DNA from 2 places in the Thermacetogenium phaeum DSM 12270 genome. Region 1 is predicted to be linked to the other one. Evidence: riboswitches for the same ligand, from Rfam matches in the RefSeq annotation. Region 1 holds a riboswitch; the other holds the start of a gene.
The links. Region 1 has a riboswitch for molybdenum cofactor ahead of TPH_RS13565 (ABC transporter permease). Riboswitches for the same ligand answer to the same signal wherever they lie in the genome.

Region 2: another riboswitch for molybdenum cofactor. It lies ahead of TPH_RS10735 (sigma-54-dependent Fis family transcriptional regulator); the one in region 1 lies ahead of TPH_RS13565 (ABC transporter permease).

What each region holds. Positions count from the first base shown of each region.
Region 1 is NC_018870.1:2,752,589-2,759,813, reverse strand. Features, by position in the region: gene atpA (F0F1 ATP synthase subunit alpha) at 1-688, shown strand, start outside; gene atpG (ATP synthase F1 subunit gamma) at 707-1,588, shown strand; gene atpD (F0F1 ATP synthase subunit beta) at 1,603-3,045, shown strand; gene TPH_RS13570 (F0F1 ATP synthase subunit epsilon) at 3,046-3,486, shown strand; molybdenum cofactor riboswitch at 3,636-3,759, shown strand; gene TPH_RS13565 (ABC transporter permease) at 4,082-4,774, shown strand; gene TPH_RS13560 (ABC transporter ATP-binding protein) at 4,794-5,534, shown strand; gene TPH_RS13555 (solute carrier family 23 protein) at 5,572-6,696, opposite strand; gene TPH_RS13550 (molybdopterin molybdotransferase MoeA) at 7,079-7,225, opposite strand, start outside.
Region 2 is NC_018870.1:2,185,158-2,192,382, forward strand. Features, by position in the region: gene obgE (GTPase ObgE) at 82-1,356, opposite strand; gene rpmA (50S ribosomal protein L27) at 1,590-1,880, opposite strand; gene TPH_RS10725 (ribosomal-processing cysteine protease Prp) at 1,861-2,223, opposite strand; gene rplU (50S ribosomal protein L21) at 2,216-2,578, opposite strand; gene TPH_RS10735 (sigma-54-dependent Fis family transcriptional regulator) at 2,743-4,761, opposite strand; molybdenum cofactor riboswitch at 4,886-5,005, opposite strand; molybdenum cofactor riboswitch at 5,306-5,423, shown strand; gene TPH_RS16230 (hypothetical protein) at 5,417-5,551, shown strand; gene TPH_RS10750 (aldehyde dehydrogenase family protein) at 5,591-7,066, shown strand; gene TPH_RS10755 (hypothetical protein) at 7,130-7,225, shown strand, end outside.

The sequences.
Region 1 (7,225 bases):
CAGGGAGGCCTATCCGGGAGACGTCTTTTATCTCCACTCCAGACTGCTGGAGCGTGCGGCCAAGCTGAGTGACGAGATGGGCGGGGGCTCACTTACTGCCCTTCCTATTATCGAGACCCAGGCAGGGGATGTTTCGGCATATATTCCGACCAATGTTATCTCCATCACCGACGGCCAGATCTACCTGGAGCCCGATCTCTTCTATGCGGGCATCAGGCCGGCCATCAACGTGGGTATCTCCGTCTCCCGTGTAGGAGGCTCGGCCCAGATCAAGGCCATGCGCCAGGTTGCCGGGAGACTGCGCCTGGATCTCGCTCAGTACAGGGAGCTGGCCGCTTTCGCCCAGTTCGGTTCCGACCTGGACAAGGCCACCCAGGCCAGGCTTGCCCGGGGTGAAAGGATGACCGAACTTCTCAAGCAGGGGCAGTATGTACCGATGCCTGTGGAGGAGCAGATAATTGTCATTTACGCAGGTGTTAACGGATTCCTGGATGGCCTCCCGGTGGAATCCATCCAGGAGTGGGAAAAAGAATTCCTGCGCTTTGTGAGGAGCAATCACCCGGAGATCCTTGCGGAGATCAGGGAGAAGAAGGAGCTCTCCGACGAGTTGATGGAGCGGATGAACAAGGTGATCAAAGACTTTACAGATGAGTACGGCGCCGCCTTTTCCATCCAAAGGACTGCCTGAGCGACAGGGGTGATCTAATTGCCGGAACAGATGCGGGACATCAAAAGGCGAATCCGGAGCATTAAAAATACAGAGCAGATAACCAAGGCGATGGAAATGGTGGCTGCGGCGCGCTTGCGGCGCGCCCAGGAGAAGGTTGAAGCAGCCAGGCCCTACGCCCGGGAGATTCAGGGGATGATCGAGAGAATTGCCGGGGCCTTTGCCGAATCCACCCACCCTCTTCTCGTACCGCGCGAGCGGAAGAGCGTGGGTTATGCTGTTTTTACTTCCGACAGGGGGCTCTGTGGGGCTTTCAACGCCCATATCATCCGACAGGCGGAGACGGTTATGGCGCAGGAGGAAGATACCGGGCTCGTCGTTATCGGGCGGAAGGGGCGCGACTACTTTCGCCGCCGGAAGTACAACCTCGTTGCGGAGTTCCTGGCCATCGGAGATGAGCCGACGATGGCGCAGGCGCAGGCCATCTCCCGCGCCCTGGTCAAGCTCTATGAGGGGAATACTTTTGATGAGATCAATCTGGTATTTACGGAGTTTATATCCACGGGAAGGCAGCACCCGAAGGTGGTGAAGCTGCTTCCGATTGATGTGGATGGCGCTCCTGCCGCCGCAGCGGAAGAGGATGGCGAGGCAGATTATCTCAGTGATTACTTTATCGAGCCGAGCCCGCGGGCCGTTCTGGAAATGATCCTGCCTCGCTTTATCGACGCCGAGGTTTACCGCGCCCTTCTGGAGTCAAAGGCCAGTGAACACGCGGCGCGGATGGTGGCCATGAGCCACGCCACGGAAAACGCCGGAGAGATGATCCAGCAGTTGACCCTGTTGAGCAACAAAGCCCGTCAGGCGGCGATTACCAAAGAGATCTCCGAGATCGTCGGCGGGGCGGAGGCCCTGAAAGGATGAAGGAGGTATAAGAGTTGAGTGAACCAAACTATGGCACCGTTGTCCAGGTTATCGGGCCTGTTGTAGATATTGAGTTCCCCCCGGGGCATTTGCCGAACCTTTACGATGCCATCAAAATAACCAGAGATGACCAGGATGAGGAAATCAAGGCGACTCTGACGCAGAACGTCAATGTTACGCTGGAGGCGATGCAGCATCTTGGCAACAACACCGTCAGGTGCGTTGCCATGTCCTCCACCGATGGAATCAGGCGCGGAATGAAGGCGCTGGACACCAGATCGCCGATCAAGGTTCCGGTGGGGCGGGGAACGCTGGGGAGGATTTTCAACGTTCTGGGGGAGACCATCGATGAGAAGGGTCCGGTAGAGGCGGATGATTATTACCCCATCCATCGCCCTGCTCCCTCTGTGGTCGAGCAGCGCCCGGCCAGGGAGGTGCTGGAGACCGGGATTAAGGTTATCGACCTGCTGGCCCCCTTTGCCAAAGGTGGCAAGATCGGCCTCTTTGGAGGAGCCGGTGTCGGCAAAACCGTCGTCATCATGGAGTTGATACGGAACATCGCCTACGAGCACGGAGGATTTTCCGTTTTTTGTGGGGTCGGTGAACGGACCAGGGAGGGGAATGACCTCTACCTGGAAATGACTGAGTCCGGGGTTATCGATAAGTGTGCCATGGTTTTCGGCCAGATGAACGAGCCGCCGGGTGCGCGCCTCAGGGTGGGACTGACCGGCCTGACGCTGGCGGAGTACTTCCGGGATAGCGAGGGGCAGGACGTTCTGGTTTTCATCGACAACATCTTCCGCTTTACCCAGGCCGGATCCGAGGTGTCCGCCCTCCTGGGCAGGATGCCTTCGGCCGTAGGTTACCAGCCGACCCTGGCGACGGACATGGGTCTGCTCCAGGAACGGATCACCTCGACCCGCAAGGGCTCAATTACCTCGGTGCAGGCGGTCTACGTTCCTGCCGATGACCTGACCGATCCGGCGCCGGCGACCACCTTCGCCCATCTGGATGGTACCGTTGTTCTCTCCCGCCAGATCGCCGAGCTGGGTCTCTACCCGGCGGTAGATCCCCTTGACTCCACCTCCCGCATCCTTGACCCGAATGTGGTGGGGGAAGAGCATTACCAGGTGGCGCGGGGTGTGCAGAAGGTTCTCCAGCGCTATAAGGATCTGCAGGACATCATCGCCATCCTCGGTATGGATGAATTGTCGGAGGAGGACAAATTAATCGTGGCGCGAGCCCGCAAGATCCAGCGCTTCCTCTCCCAGCCCTTCTTTGTGGCCGAGGCCTTTACGGGACGGCCTGGGGTTTACGTTCCCATTAAGGAGACCGTGAGGGGCTTTAAGGAGATCCTGGAGGGGCGCCATGACGACATCTCCGAACAGTGCTTCGTTTATGCCAGCACCATTGACGAAGTGGTCGCCCGGGCGCGCGAACTGGAGGCTGTCAGTTAAGTGGCGGAACAGGCTAAGGAAAAAGGGAAAACCTTTCGGTTGGAGATCGTTACCCCCGAGCGGGTTGTCGTCGAAGAGGATGTGGAAGGAGTGGTCATCCCTTCGCAGGACGGCCTGCTGGGCATCTTGCGCAATCACGCCCCTATTATCGGCGGGCTGGATATCGGTGTGATCAAATACGTCAAAGAGGGGCAGCCCCATTATGTCGCCTGCGGTATGGGGGTTTTCGAGATGAGCGGCAACGTCCTGCGCATCCTCCCAGATACTGCAGAGCGGGGGGAGAGGATTGACGTGGAAAGGGCAAAGCAGGCGCGACAGCGGGCGGAGAAACGCCTCCGGGAGAAAGCGGAAGGTCTGGATGTTCTCCGGGCAGAGCTGGCCCTGCGCAGGTCCCTCGCCCGGTTGAAGGCTGCCGAAGCGGCGGGCAAAATGGTTAAATGAAGGAGATATCTGACGGCCGTTACCGGAAACCCGGGAGCCTGTTGCCCGGGTTTTTTGCTCCGCAGTGTCAGGTGGAAAGCGGCACAATTAGTCGCACAGGGAAGGATTTTGCCGGTTAAGTCACGAAGATCTTAAAAGAATAATAAAAAATGGGATCTTTTCTCCGAGCCAAAAGGCCTGAGGCCGGCTCTCCGGCTATGGTCTTTGGCCGCTGGGCAGGACGGGAAACCGCCTTGCCTCCCGTGTTTGGAAAGGAGAGATCTTATCGTGGGATGCAAAGCCTGAACTGAAGCGGTTTTTCGATTAAGCTTAGTTCAGGCGTTTTCTTTTGGGCAGGAAGCGGCCGCAGGGGGCGCTGCCTCCGCAGGATAGCAAAGGCGCTTTGTTCTTGTTCTTTTCGCTTTGAGCTCCCGGGTCCGGCCCATCGTGGCCCTGCCCTTCCGTGGTTGGTCGCTGCTCGCCAGCATTGAAGAACGCCGGAAGCAAGGGGAGGCGGCAACCAACAAGGGCAAGTACCTGCAAGGTTTCGGCCTTCGACATTTGATGGGACACATTTGCTGATTGCCAAAACTTTTGTCAGAACTTCGGTGATAAGATGACAGATAACGGTTTACTCTCTTCGATCTGGCAGTTTTTTACCTCCCTGGGGGATGAATTCACCGGCATTGTCGGCCTTTCCCTGGCTGTTTCCGGAAGCGCGGTTGTCATCGGGGCGCTGATCGGGGTACCGCTAGGGGCGTTGCTGGGGCTGAAGAGGTTTCCCGGGAGGAAGCTGCTGCTGCGCTTGATCTATACCTTGATGAGCCTTCCCCCGGTTCTAGCCGGGCTGGTGGTCTACATGGTCTTTTGCCGGAACGGCCCCTTGGGTTTTCTGGACATTCTTTTCACACCGGCGGCCATGATCGTCGCCCAGGTGCTTCTGGCTACGCCGATTATCGCCGGCATCTCGGCAGCGGCAGTTGCCGCCAAGGAGAAACTGGCCATGGATACGGCCAGGTCGCTGGGAGCCAGCCGGCGGCAGGCCGCCTGGATGGTGATTAAGGAGGCGCGCTCCGGGATTATTGCCGGTATTATGACGGGGTTCGGCAGGGCTTTTGGGGAAGTGGGGGCGGTGATGCTGGTAGGCGGCAACATCCGCTATTATACCCGAGTTCTGACCACCTCCATCGTGCTGGAGACCAGGCAGGGCAACTTCGAGTTCGCCGTTGCTCTGGGGGGCGTTCTGCTCGCCCTTTCCTTTATTGTCAGCAGCATCCTGCTCCATCTGGATGAATCCAAACTCGGATAAGAAGGCGGGGAGTAGTGCCATGCCGGAATTTTTATATGAGATTGAGGACCTGGTTAAAAAGTACGACGGGCGTACGGTACTGGAGATCGACGACCTCAAACTCGAGGGGAATAAGATCTACGCCATCCTCGGCCCCAACGGGTCTGGAAAAAGCACCCTGCTCCGGATACTGAACCTTCTGGAGGAGCCTGCCTCGGGCAGGGTGATTTTTCGGAACATCGATACGGGCCGGGTGGGGGAAGGGGTGCGCCTGAAGCTGAGGCGCCAGATGTGCATGGTCTTTCAGCATCCTTACATGTTCAACACCTCCGTCTATAACAATGTGGTCTATGGGCTGAAGCTGCGCGGCCTCCCTGCCGCCGAGATCAGGGAGAGGGCGGAAGAAGCCCTTTCTTTTGTAGGGCTTAAAGAACTGAGCCGGCGCAGCGCCGTCAGGCTGTCGGGGGGAGAAACCCAGCGGGTTGCCCTGGCCAGGGCCATTGCCATCAGGCCGCGGGTTTTGCTCCTGGACGAGCCCACCGCCAACCTCGACCCTGACAGTGTGGCCCTGATCGAAGAACTTATCCGGAAGGTGCACGACGAACTGCAAACGACGGTTCTGCTGGTGACTCACAATCTTTTCCAGGCACGGCGGGTAGCGGAAGAGGTGCTCCTGCTCTACCAGGGGAGGCTCGTGGAGAAGGCGCCGGTCGAGGAGATCTTCAACTGCCCCAGGTCCGAGTTGACCAAGCAGTTTGTGACCGGAAAGATGATCTATTAGATGCGGAACCACTTCTTCTCCAATCCCTTGCCCAGCGCTATTCCGGCGATGAAGGCGACGGCGGGATTGATCGCCAGGGCAAGGGCGGCCACGGCCAGGATGAGGAAAAAGTCCTCCCGGCACCCGGTGCCCCCTCTGGCTGCCAGGGCGAGGTCGAGACCGCTGTAAAAAGGAGACAGCCCAGGGCGGCATCGGGGATCAGGGACAGGACTTTGGCTCCGTTGCCTCCCAACAGCAGCCCCACCACCAGCAGGATGATGCCGATGATGTAAGGGGTGTGCTTTGTCCTGCCGCCGAAGCGGTAGTGGGCGGCCACCCCCCCGCTCCCGTGGCACATCATGTACCCTCCAAAGGGCGCTGCCAGGAGGTTGCCCAGCCCCATCGTCAGGCAGAGATTTCTGTCATTCACCCGGCGGGCTTTGCTGCCGTAGAGTTCCGCGGTGAGGGCGGTCGTCACCAGGACTGCGTTTGTCAGTGTGAGGGGGAGCTGGGGCAGGACGACCATGAAAAGGCTCTTCTGGAAATCGGCGGCTGCAGGCCAGATGATGGAGGGCAGGTGCACCCCGAAGGCGATCCGGGGCAGGTCGAGGCCGGGGTGGAGTATCACGTTGAGTGCCGTTCCCACCAGAACTGCCATAATGGCGGCGGGGAAGCGTCTGCTGCTGAGGAGGGGCAGCATCATGATCAGCACCGGCCAGCCCAATAAGGGATCGGCAGCGACCATCTTGATCCCGAGGGTCGCCAGGGAAAGCCCCAACCCTACCTGAATCCCCCCGATGACCCCCGGAGGGGTGATCCGGGCGATTCTGTCGATGAGACCGGTAACGCCCAGGAGAAACAGCAGCAGACCGATCATCAGCCCGGCCGCCGCCACCTCCCCGGGAGTCAGCTTTTGCACCAGGACGGCCGCCGAAGCCGCCTTCATGGGCTGAACCGCCATGGGAATCCTGTAATACCAGCCGCAAAAGAGATAGAAGAGCCCGAATCCGGTGAAGATGCTGGCGGGGTTGAGCCCGGCAACGGAGATGGCTCCGAGCACATGGGGGAGGAAAGTGCCCAGGTCACCCATTGCTCCCGAAAGTTCTCCCAGGAAGCTCTTCTGTTCCGGGTTTTCCCGTTGTTTTTCGGCTGCTTCTGTGAGGCTCTCTTTGTTGGTGGCCATGATTTCTTCTCCTAAGTTTTCTGTTATTCTTTTCGACAGATGGAAGGAGACATCCTGTCTCCTTCTTTCCAGAATCTATTCCCGCCAGTTAAAATTGCTGTCCAATTACCCCGCTGGCTTCCATCCTGAACAGGAAAGTTCTCGATCTCTGCCACCCGGTTCCCGTTATTAAAGCGCCGGTCCGGGCGAGCACCAGGTTCGTCAAGGCCGGCTCAGGGCGCTCTTGCCTGCTGGCTCATGGTATTCTTCCGGTTTAGAATCCTGATATTCAGGTCAGATGCCCATACCGCTAGGTGGGTACCGGCAAAACAGGAAGCATTCTCTGGGTTATTTCCTGCGACCATTCAACATCCGCCCGATAGCCCCGCACAACAGGATGGCATCAGGCGTTTTCCAGGAGAATGATCTTCACCTCATCACCCAATTGCAGCGGCGGGTGTCCCGCCGGAAGGTCGATGAGGCAGTTGTAATCGATAAGGGAGTGGAGATTGCTGGGTTTTTGAAAGGGAAGCACGGCTACCCTCCACCC
Region 2 (7,225 bases), 570 kb from region 1:
CTGTTGTGTGGGTATTTTTCTGCTTTCCCGCCGGCAATTCCTGCCGCTTTCCCTTCGTTTTTCACCAGCGGTACTTCTCTCTTACTCTTCCCATTCGAACTCAAGATCTCCGATGCTGACGGTATCGCCCGGAGCAATGCCCTTTCTGCGCAGGGCATCATCCACCCCCATCAGGCGCAGCATGTGGTGAAAATAACGCAGGGCATCAGGATTTTCCAGGTCGAGACGGGCGGCCAGGCGTTCGATACCTTTCCCCACAACGCGAAAACCGTCCTCATCCCTGGTAACCGCAAAGCCCCCTTCATCCCGGTCGGCGACAGTGGTCACCCGCACTTCTTCCGCAGGGGGAGCGGAAACCTCTTCCTTTTCCTCCTCCTCTTCCAGTATACCGGCCAGCCCGTACAGGAGTTCATCGACCCCTCTTCCCCACAGCGCCGAGATCGGATAGATCTTTATGTCCGGGAACTCTTCCCGCAACAGAGCAAGCTTTTCCCCGGCGGCCGGGATGTCCATCTTATTGGCGGCGATCACCAGGGGGCGTTCGGCCAACTCCGGGTTGTAGAGGCGGAGTTCCCGCCTGATCACCTTCACATCATCCCGTGGATCACGCCCCTCCGTTCCGGCCGTATCGACGACCAGGACCAGAACCCGGGTGCGCTCGACGTGGCGCAAAAAGCGGAAACCCAACCCCGCCCCTTCGTGCGCCCCTTCGATCAAGCCGGGGAGGTCGGCCACCACAAAGCTTCTTTCCCCGGCCTGAGCCACCCCCAGATTGGGATTCAGGGTAGTGAAAGGATAGCCGGCCACTTTGGGGCGGGCCTCCGAAATACGCCCGAGAAGGCTGGACTTTCCCGCATTGGGGTAGCCCACCAGCCCGACATCTGCCAGCAGCTTCAATTCCAGTACCAGCCAGCGTTCCTCCCCCGGGTCACCCTTCTCGGCAAAGCGCGGAGCCCGGAACTGGGGCGAGGTAAAGCGGGCGTTGCCGCGCCCCCCTTTGCCCCCCCGGGCAACAACTGCCCTCTGTCCGTGCCTGTGCAGATCGACGCAAAACGCCCCTTCAGCATCCCTGACGACGGTGCCGACCGGGACGCGCACAATCAGGTCCTCCCCCTTCCTGCCGTGCTGGTCCTTCCCGCGTCCGTGCTCCCCCCGCTCCGCCTTGTAGTGCTTGCGGTAACGGAAATCGTTGAGAGTGTGCAGGTTTCTGTCGGCAACGAGCACCACGTCCCCTCCGCGCCCGCCGTCACCACCGCAGGGGCCTCCGGCGGGAACGTACTTCTCGCGTCTGAAGGCAACCGCACCATTGCCGCCGTCACCGGCTTTAACGTATATCTTCGCATAATCATAAAACATCTTCAAAATCCCCTTAAAGGTCTTACTGCCTCTTCACTATCTGCTGCCTGCACTCAAAGCACTAAGGGATTTGACCCGGCTATCTGGAATAATCATCCCATGAGCTGCCAGAAAAATCGATACGACAAGGGACCACTCCCCAGAAAGGCACCTAGCTGTTGGCCCTGACCCCAGATGACAAATTCCCCTGGTCTGGCGACCAGGGGAAACGATCCGCCTTCCCGGAAGAAAATCTATACAGCCTCTGTGTAAACACTGACCCTCTTGCGGTTCTTACCGCAGCCCTCGTACTTCACATAACCGTCGACAAGTGCGTAAAGTGTATCATCATTACCGCGGCCGACATTCCACCCGGGGTGGATCTTCGTTCCCCGCTGCCTCACAAGGATATTTCCGGCCCGCACGAACTGGCCGTCGTATCTCTTGACACCGAGGCGCTTGGCTTCGCTGTCCCGGCCGTTACGGGAACTGCCGACTCCCTTTTTATGGGCAAATAACTGCAGATCAAAACCCTCCAGAATCATGGCGACACCTCCTCACCTCGATATACTTTCCATAGCTCCCGGCAATTCCGTGCATTCCGATTTCCAGGGTTTGCAGAATAATCCCGGCCGTTTTTTTGTCCTCCTCAGGCAAATCCGGGGGCAACAGCAACCGCACACAGGCGCCTTCCTCCTCCTGGGAGTCCCTTATGACCGCCGGTTGCCGGGAAAGAAACCGTTTCAAAGCAGCGACGGCCGTCTGGACGAGAGCGGAGACGCCGGCACAGACGATGTCCCTTCCGGGGGGAGCATACCCGGCATGCCCCCTGACGCAAAACCCTTCCAGTTCACCGCTCTCCCCTTCCACAAATAAGGCCTCAATCATCTGTTCCCGACTGCCCGCCGGACGGTTCCGCCGCGCCATTCTGGCCGCAGAAGATCTTCTGAATCGCCACCTCCGTGTAAAGCTGCCTGTGGCCTTTGCGGCGGCGGTAGTTCTTCTTGGGCTTATACTTGAAAACCAGTATCTTCTTGGCCTTACCCTGACTCCGCACCAAGGCAGTCACCCGCGCCCCCGGGACATAGGGGGTTCCTACCTTAAAATCGCCGTCACATTCTACAGCCAAAACCCTGTCAAAAACCACTTCCTCACCTGGAGCGGCATCCAGCTTTTCCACCCGCAGCACGGTGCCCTCGCGCACCTTGTACTGCTTGCCGCCGGTTTCCACTATCGCGAACAACTTCCTTCCTCCTTCCGCCGGGATCTTCGAGGGTGGCATCCTTTGCAGGGATGCGCTCTGGCAACCCTTCCCGAGCGACTTTTCGGGCATAATCACAAGTGAATTTTAGCATCACCGGTCCCCCGGTGTCAAGCAAACCGGGGCGTTGAGGGCATTGAGATGGTTCAGTCACCTTTAGAAAGGATATCAAGTTTGCGCAATTTTCTGTAGAGGGAACTACGGGAAATTCCCAGTTCCCGCGCCACCTTGCTAAGATTCCCCTTATTTTTGACCAAAAGAAGGGAAATTTCCTGGCGCTCTTTTTCGGCCAGCAGTCGTTTGATCCTGTTTCGCTCGGCGAGCAAGGTCGTTTCTCGGGGCGCCCCATCCCCCTCTGGTTGCAAACCGGAAGAGTGTGGGCAGACAATTTCTTCGGGCAGGTGTTCCAGACGGATACTCTGCCCGGCGGCCACATTAACCATCCTCTCTATCACATTTTGAAACTCGCGGATATTACCGGGCCAGTGGTACCGCTGGAGGCAAGGAATCACGCGGGGGTCCACATCCCTGATGTCAACATGCATTTTCTTGCAAATCTCTTCGAAGAAGACATCAAAAAGAAGTGGTATATCCTCACGCCGCTCACGCAGGGGCGGTAGGGAGATTGAGATCACGTTTAGCCTGTAAAAGAGGTCCTCGCGGAAATTACCCCTGGCGACCTCCAGTTTCAGGTCTTTATTGGTGGCACAAATCACCCGCACATCCACGGCAATCACCTTTTCTCCGCCGATGCGGGTGATTCTTTTGTCCTGTAGTACCCGTAGCAAGGCTACCTGATGTTCCAAGGGCATATCTCCGATCTCATCCAAGAAAAGGGTGCCCCCCGAGGCCAGCTCGAATTTACCGGGCCTGCCACCCCGCCGTGCCCCTGTAAACGCTCCTTCATCATAGCCGAACAACTCACTTCCGATCAGTTCTCTGGGTATGGCACCGCAATTCACCGCGATAAACGGCCCGTTTCTACGGGAACTAGCATTATGAATCGCCTGGGCAAAGACCTCCTTGCCGGTGCCGCTCTCCCCCTGCAGCAGCACATTGCTGTCGTTGGTGGCAGCCAGTTTGGCCAGTTGCACAGCCTTTAAAAGCTTCTTGTTACGACCAATGATGTCAGCAAAGGTGTAAGTGGCCTGGGCACCACTGAGGCGGTTGACCAGATTTCTGATTTTATTGATGGGGTTAAGAAAGATCACTCCATCGGTGATCGCACCCTTTTCATCCTGAATCGGCTTGCCTGATGAGAGGCAATAGACAATCCCCGTTCTGTTGTTAACAATCACCTCCTTGTCGGTATAGCTTTTACCGGTCGTCAGAAGTTCTTCGATACCCGGGTCCCGCTCAACAAACTCTTTGAACATGGCTCCCCTTATCTCGCTGTCCGGCTTTGACAAGATTTTTTCCGCCGCCGGATTAACCTGTTCGATCAGACCGTTCCTGTCCACCACTACAACCCCGTCTGAAACGGTATGGAAAATATTGCCCAGCCGGTTATTGAGCAGGACAAGCTCGCTGTTCCGCCGCTGAAGACGGAGTTGACTGCGGATTGCCTCCACTGCGGCCACCACCATGCCCAGGGTGTGCGGGTGAGTCTTGAACGAGGGTCCCGACATCTGAAGGGCGCCGATTACCCTGCCGTCATCATCGTAAATTGGCGCCGCTGAGCATGTCCAGCCATGCACCTTCTGACAATAATGCTCTTCTCCCGAAACCTGAATTGGCCTTCTGATGGCCAAGGCGGTGCCCAGACCATTTGTGCCCGTCTCCTCTTCTATCCAACTGGCTCCCCTGATAAGATTCAATTCTGCGGCATTTTTGAGGATATCACTGTCACCCATAACCTCCATGATGAAGCCCTGTTCGTCGGACAGCAAAACGATGAAACCGGAACCGGCTACAAAATGATAGAGATTGGTCATAAAAGGCCTGGCAACGTCGATTAAGCTCCTCTTTTTGTAAAGCAGTGCTTCAAGTTGCTCGGCACTTAAAACCCGGTGGCTGACGCCATCCCATGGGTCAACACCAGCCCGCCTGGAACGCAGCCAGGACTCCGCTATCTCTGAACGCACGGTAGCGGGGATCTTGCCAGTATTCACGAAGATCTTCCACGCTATGGCGATACTACGGGAAACTGTTCCGTTGTTTGGCATCGTCACGCCACCTCCCCCTCTGAAGTCCCGTTTCTCGAAACAGGTCGTATCCCGGCAAACGCCGCCAGTAACAGCTTTAAATAATAAATCCAGGGGGTATCTGTGCAGGAGAGCACAGATACCCCCTGGCGTATAGTGCTCTCCTTTCCGTAATGGGAGGCCCGGCGGTTTCCCGCCAGACCCATTGGCCTGGCAACCATACCTGGCTGGCTTCAGGTCACCAGGCTCGGAGAATTATTCATTCTCTATTCCTTTCAAAAGTTCGTTCGACAATGTTCCCGAAAATCCTTCCACCGACCAATTAATTTCCGGCTTTTCCATTGAGATACCACTTTCGAACCGAATCCACCGGGGAACCGTACCGGCCTGTCAGGGGAATGTAGCACAAATTATACAACACCGCGACAATCAGCTTACATCTATTGGCATTCAAGGCGAAAGTCTCCTTCAGGACTCCAAGCTGGATGTAGGAATTAATGAATGATATCATGTCCGGCCGGAACCATATCCTGGCATGGATATTGCTTAGTTAAGTCAACAGCCAAGGAAATATCATCTCCGAACCTGTCCGCCTGTGGCACTGGCTATGGCAGCAGGTCTGTAGGGTATGTCTGGAAACGGACATACCTCCCGTTATGGAAAGGGGATTTACAACTTGAGTAGCTGGGCCATACCTCTTTCCGGTATGGCCTTTTTGCAGGGGGTTTATCCCGTCTCCCTGGTAGAGTTTCTATCCAAAGGGGGTGATGGTAAAGAGGGGTTAGAGGAGCCAGCGCCGGTTGCAGGTTAATGGAGCGAGGTCAAAAAATTAAAAAGGGGGTTTTTTAAAATGAAAAAACCGATGGATGACAGTTACAAGCTTTACATCAACGGGAAATGGGTTGATGGTAAGGAGGGCAAGACTTTCAACACCTATTGTCCCGCCACTGGTGAGCTGCTGGCCACCTGTGTGGAAGCCGGCATGGAAGATGTTGATGAGGCGGTCAAAGCTGCCTGGAAGGCCTGGGAAACCTGGAAGGACGTTAGCCCCCAGGAGCGTTCCGCCATGTTGCTGAAGATCGCGGATTTGATCGATGAGAACGCCGAAAAGCTGGCCTTGGTTGAAACCATGGACAACGGCAAGCCGATCCGGGAGACCATGACCATCGATGTCCCCTTGAGCTCAGACCACTTCCGCTACTTTGCCGCTGCCATCAGGACCGAGGAAGGCGAAGCGGTGATGATCGACAAGGACACCATGAGCATCATTCTCAGGGAGCCCATCGGTGTTGTAGGTCAGATCATCCCCTGGAACTTTCCTCTGCTGATGGCCGCCTGGAAGATCGCTCCTGTTCTGGCGGCCGGTTGCTGCACGGTGATCAAACCATCCAATGTTACATCCCTGAGCCTGCTGGAACTGGCCAAACTGCTTGATCAGGTTTTGCCTCCGGGGGTCGTCAACGTGGTCACCGGACGGGGTTCCACAACCGGCAGGTACATGCTGGAACACCCCGGCTTCCGGAAACTGGCCTTCACCGGTTCCACCGAAGTGGGTTACAGTATTGCAGAAGCGGCAGCGAAAAAGCTGATCCCGGCCACCCTGGAACTGGGAGGCAAGTCAGCCAACATCTATTTCCCCGATTGCCCCTGGGAGAAGGCCATTGAAGGTTTGCAGATCGGCATTCTCTTCAACCAGGGCCAGGTATGTTGCGCCGGTTCCCGCGTCTTTGTCCACGAGGATATCTATGATAAGTTCCTGGCTGAAGCCGTAGCTGCCTTTAACAAGGTCAAGGTAGGTATCCCGTGGGAGAAGGACACCCAGATGGGTTCCCAGATCAACGAAGGACAGCTCCAGAAGATCCTTTCCTATGTAGAGATCGGCAAACAGGAAGGAGCCAAAGTAGCCTGTGGTGGCACCAGAATTACAGAGAACGGCCTGGACAAAGGAGCCTTCATGCGGCCGACCCTTCTGGTGGATGTGAACAACAAGATGCGAGTGGCCCAGGAGGAGATCTTCGGGCCGGTTGCCGTTGTCATCAAGTTCAAGACCGAGGAAGAGGTCATAGCTATGGCCAATGATAGTGAGTACGGCCTTGGTGGGGCCGTCTGGACGAAGGACATCAACCGTGCCCTCCGGGTAGCCCGGGCAATCGAAACCGGCCGGATGTGGATCAACAACTACAACAACCTGCCGGCACATGCTCCATTCGGCGGCTACAAGAAATCCGGTATCGGGCGGGAAACCCACAAGGTGATCCTGGAACACTATACCCAGATGAAGAACATCTTTATCAGTCTCAGCGAGGAGAAGGTTGGCCTCTACTAAAAACACCCCGCTGGCCGGGGGCCTCCCCGGCCAGCAACAGGTTAATGCGAGGTGTTATGACCTTTGGAAGCAATCACAAGGGAAAGTGTGGTTGAGGACCTGATGGAACAGCACCCAGAAGTTATTTCCTACTTTATCGAACAAGGGATCAACCCCATC